2 regions of the Streptosporangium sp. OZ121 genome follow, and region 1 is predicted to be linked to the other one. Evidence: riboswitches for the same ligand, from Rfam matches in the RefSeq annotation. Region 1 holds a riboswitch; the other holds the start of a gene.

Region 1 (2,379 bases):
CTACGTCGACCACGTGGCCCGCGCGGGCGGGCAGCCGGTGATCCTGCCCCCGGCGGGCGACCCCGCGACGCTGGCGGGACGCCTGGACGGGCTGATCCTGGCCGGCGGCGGGGACGTCGGCCCGGAGCGGTACGGGCAGGAGCCGCACGAGCGGACCGGATACGTCCGGCCGTTCCGCGACGACGCGGAGCTGGGGCTGGTCCGGGCGGCCCTGGAGCGGGGCCTGCCCTTCCTGGGCGTCTGCCGGGGCATGCAGGTCCTGAACGTCTCGCTGGGCGGCACCCTGCACCAGCACCTGCCCGACGTGGTCGGCCACCCGGGGCACGCCCCGGCTCCCGGCCGCTACGGCAGGATGCCGGTGTGGCTCGCCCCCGGCAGCCGGACCTCGAAGATCTTCGGGGCCGAGACCGTGGACGTGGCCCACTACCACCACCAGGCCCTCGACCGGCTCGCCGCGGGCCTGAGCGTGACCGCCCACGCCGAGGACGGCACGATCGAGGCCGTGGAAGTGGACGACCACCCCTTCGCCGTCGCCGTCCAGTGGCACCCCGAGACCGACGACGAGTCGGCCCTGTTCGAGGCGCTGGTACGCCACGCCACCCCCTGACCGGCGCGGATCGGGGCGGCGAGGGGATTTCGCCCGGCCGGTTCGGGGCGGCGAGGGGATTTCGCTCGGCCGGTCCGGGCGGTTAGGCTGGCCGCTGACACCGATGAATCCCGTGCGGGAGAGCGTCCTGACACCCAGGCCAGGACCCCTGAAGGAGCAAGCCCTCCCCGCGAACCTCTCAAGGCAAAGGACCGTGCGGGTAGGTGCCCTCTGGAAAGCAGGTCCCACGGCCTCGCCGAAGGTGAAAGTCCGGTAAAACCCGGATGAAACTCTCAGGCACCGACGACAGAGGGGGAGGATGCTCTCATCTGTCCCTTGTCTGAGGTGCGCACATGTCCCGACCTACGCCGCTGCGCGGCGTGCACGAGTCCCTCGGCGCGACGCTGACCGACTTCGCGGGCTGGCTGATGCCGCTCCGCTACGGCAGCGAGTCGGCCGAGCACAACGCGGTCCGCCAGGCGGCCGGCCTGTTCGACCTCTCCCACATGGGCGAGATCTTCGTGACCGGGCCGCAGGCCGCCGAGGCCCTCGACTACGCGCTGGTCGGCCACCTGTCCGCGCTGGAGCCCGGCCGCGCCCGCTACACGATGATCGTCGACGCCGAGGGCGGCGTGCTGGACGACCTGATCGTCTATCGGCTCGCCCCCGCCGAGTTCATGGTCGTCGCCAACGCCTCCAACTACCCGCGGGTGGCCGCCGAGCTGACCGGCCGCGCCAAGGGCTTCGACGCCGCGGTGGACGACCGCTCGGAGCGGTACGCGCTGGTCGCGGTCCAGGGCCCGCGCTCCGCGGAGATCCTGGGCGCGCTCACCGACGCCGACCTCGACGGGCTCAAGTACTACGCCGGCCTGCCCGCCGTCGTCGCGGGCCGCGAGGCCCTCGTCGCCCGTACGGGCTACACCGGCGAGGACGGCTTCGAGCTGTTCGTCGCGGCCGAGGACGCGGAACCGGTCTGGGCCGCCCTCACCGAGGCGGGCGCGCCGCACGGCCTGATCCCCGCGGGCCTGTCCGCCCGCGACACCCTCCGTCTGGAGGCAGGGATGCCGCTCTACGGCAACGAGCTGTCGGCCGGGCTCACCCCGTTCGACGCCGGGCTGGGCCGTGTGGTGAGGTTTGACAAGCCGGGCGACTTCGTCGGCCGGGCCGCCCTCGAATCACGCAAGGACGTCCCGCCGTCCCGCCGCCTGGTCGGTCTGATCGCGACCGGCCGCAGGGTGCCCCGGCACGGGTACCCGGTGGTGGTCGCCGGCGACGGCACGGTCGTCGGCGAGGTCACCAGCGGGGCGCCCTCCCAGTCACTGGGCAGGCCCATCGCCATGGCCTACGTGGACAACGGCCTGTCGTCAGGACTGGCCGTGGACATCAGGGGCAGCCACGAGCCGGTCGAGGTCGTCGCACTGCCTTTCTACAGGAGGAAAAAATGAGCAGCATTCCCGAGGAACTGCACTACACCAAGGAACACGAGTGGATCTCCGGCATCGATGACGGCCTGACCCTCACCGTCGGCATCACCGCCTACGCCGCCCAGGCGCTGGGCGACGTGGTCTTCGTGCAGATCCTCCCCGAGGTCGGTTCGACGATCACCGCCGGCGACGCGGTCGGCGAGGTCGAGTCGACCAAGTCGGTGAGCGACATCTTCGCACCGGTCTCCGGCGAGGTCGTCGAGGTCAACCAGACCGTCGTGGACGACCCCTCGCTGGTCAACAGCGACCCCTACGGCGACGGCTGGCTGTTCCGCGTACGCCTCGAGGGCTCCGCCGACGACCTGCTGT
Region 2 (2,379 bases), on a different contig from region 1:
TGACGGAGGCCACGGCGATCGCCATGGCCCAGGCCGAGGAACCGCCACCCCGGCCGCTCACGCATGACCTGTTCCGTGACGTGCTCGAAGGGCTCGGCGTCCGGCTGAGCACGGTCAACATCGTCGCCCTGCGCGACGGCATCTTCTTCGCGGATCTCGTGTTCTCCAACGGGGTCGAGGTGAGCGCGCGTCCCTCGGACTCGATCGCCTTGGCACTTCGCACCGGCGCACGTATCTTCGCGAGTGAGGACGTGGTCCGGGAGGCGGGGGTGATCATCCCGGACGACCAGGAGGACGAGGTGGAGAAGTTCAGGGAGTTCCTTGACACGATCACGCCCGAGGACTTCGGCCGCGCGGGGTAGGAATTTCGGTGCATTTACGCTTCACGACGCGCCGGGTGGGGTCGTTGACTGGACTTGGCCCCAGTCCTACGGTGCAAGTGAAACCCGCGGTCGTGCGTAAACCCCCAGATCAGGCCGTGGGATGAGAGAAAGCCGGAGGTCCGCGTGGCGGTCAGCAGCGGCGAGGGTAGAAACGCCGATCAGGATGACCCGGAACGGCGCCAGTCGGCACGTCAGCGCGCGGGTGAAGAGGGTCTGCTGTTCGACGGGCAACCGGTGAAGGTGCCCGCCGACATCGGCTACCGGGGCCCCACGGCCTGTTCCGCGGCCGGCATCACCTACCGGCAACTCGACTACTGGGCGCGCACCGGCCTGGTCGAGCCCACCGTGCGAGCCGCCCACGGCTCCGGCTCCCAGCGGCTGTACGGCTTTCGCGACATCCTGGTCCTCAAGGTCGTCAAGCGGCTCCTCGACACCGGTGTCTCCCTCCAGCAGATCCGCATCGCCGTGCAGCACCTGCGCGACAGGGGCGTCAACGACCTGGCCGGGATCACCCTGATGAGCGACGGGGTGAGCGTCTACGAGTGCACCTCGCCCGACGAGGTCATCGACCTCCTCCAGGGCGGTCAGGGAGTCTTCGGCATAGCACTGGGACGGGTGTGGCAGGAGGTGGAGGGCTCCCTCGCGGATCTGCCCGGCGAACGCGCGGAGTCGAGCGGGGGCCCTTTAGGAGATCATCAGGCCGATGAGCTGGCCCGTCGTCGCAGAGCACGACGAACCGGGTAAACTCGGACCTGCCACTGACCCTGTGCGGGAGAGACCCCGACCACGATCGGGGCGCCGAAGGAGCAACCTCCCCGGAATCTCTCAGGCACCCGGTACCGCACGGACGAGGCAACTCTGGAAAGCAGGCGCGCTCGCCAGGCGCGACTCACCGACGGTGCAAGCCTCCCGACAAGGGCAGGTGAAGCTCTCAGGTCACGACCCCGCACGACGGTCGTGATGACAGAGGGGGAGACCAGGCATACGCCCGCGCCCAGCGCCGGTCTCCACCCCGTCCCGGGAGGCTTCACCAATGACCGACCTGTCCTCGCTCAGCGAACTCGGCTCTCCCGCTTTCGCGACCCGTCACATAGGGCCGGACGACGCCGGCCAGACCCGCATGCTGGAGGCGGTCGGATTCGCCTCCGTCGCCGACCTGGTCGCGGTGGCCGTGCCCGAGGCGATCCGTTCCTCGGAGCGGCTGAGCCTGCCCCCGGCGGCCGGGGAGTCCGAGGCTCTCGCCGAGCTGCGGGTCCTCGCCGGGCGCAACACCGTGCTCACCTCGATGATCGGCCTGGGGTACCACGACACGATCACCCCGGGCGTCATCCGCCGCAACCTCCTGGAGAACCCGGGCTGGTACACCGCGTACACGCCCTACCAGCCGGAGATCTCCCAGGGCCGCCTGGAAGCCCTGATCAACTTCCAGACCGTCGTCTCCGACCTGACCGCCCTCGACGTCGCCGGGGCCTCCCTGCTGGACGAGGCCACCGCCGCCGCCGAGGCGATGACCCTGGCCCGCCGCGCGGGCCGCAGCCCCTCGAAGGTGTTCGTGGTGGACGCCGACGCGCTGCCGCAGACCAAGGCGGTGCTGCGCACCCGCGCCGAGCCGCTCGGCATCGAGCTGGTCGAGAGCGACTTCACCGCCGAACTCCCCGAGTGCTTCGGGGTGCTCGTGCAGTATCCCGGCGCCAGCGGCAGGATCCGCGACTTCCGCGCCATCGCCGACGCCGCCCACGCGCGCGGCGCCCAGGTGGTCGCCGCCGCCGACCTGCTGGCCCTCACCCTGCTGGCCGCGCCCGGCGAGCTCGGCGCCGACATCGCGGTCGGCTCCTCGCAGCGCTTCGGCGTCCCCCTCGGCTTCGGCGGCCCGCACGCCGCCTACATGGCGGTCCGTGACGGCCTCCAGCGCCAGCTGCCCGGCCGCCTGGTGGGCGTCTCCCAGGACGCCGACCGGCGCCCCGCGTACCGGCTCGCGCTTCAGACCCGCGAGCAG

What was found. A riboswitch is a leader RNA that binds a small molecule or an ion and turns the genes downstream of it on or off. The one in region 1 is predicted to bind glycine.
Region 2: another riboswitch for glycine. It lies ahead of gcvP (aminomethyl-transferring glycine dehydrogenase); the one in region 1 lies ahead of gcvT (glycine cleavage system aminomethyltransferase GcvT).

Annotation. Positions count from the first base shown of each region.
Region 1 covers NZ_JBPXMC010000020.1:153,480-155,858, forward strand. The annotation lists gene ACTOQ1_RS29655 (gamma-glutamyl-gamma-aminobutyrate hydrolase family protein) at 1-607, shown strand, start outside; glycine riboswitch at 713-811, shown strand; glycine riboswitch at 812-906, shown strand; gene gcvT (glycine cleavage system aminomethyltransferase GcvT) at 940-2,031, shown strand; gene gcvH (glycine cleavage system protein GcvH) at 2,028-2,379, shown strand, end outside.
Region 2 covers NZ_JBPXMC010000022.1:35,690-38,068, forward strand. The annotation lists gene ACTOQ1_RS30620 (bifunctional nuclease family protein) at 1-362, shown strand, start outside; gene ACTOQ1_RS30625 (MerR family transcriptional regulator) at 507-1,127, shown strand; glycine riboswitch at 1,143-1,235, shown strand; gene gcvP (aminomethyl-transferring glycine dehydrogenase) at 1,417-2,379, shown strand, end outside.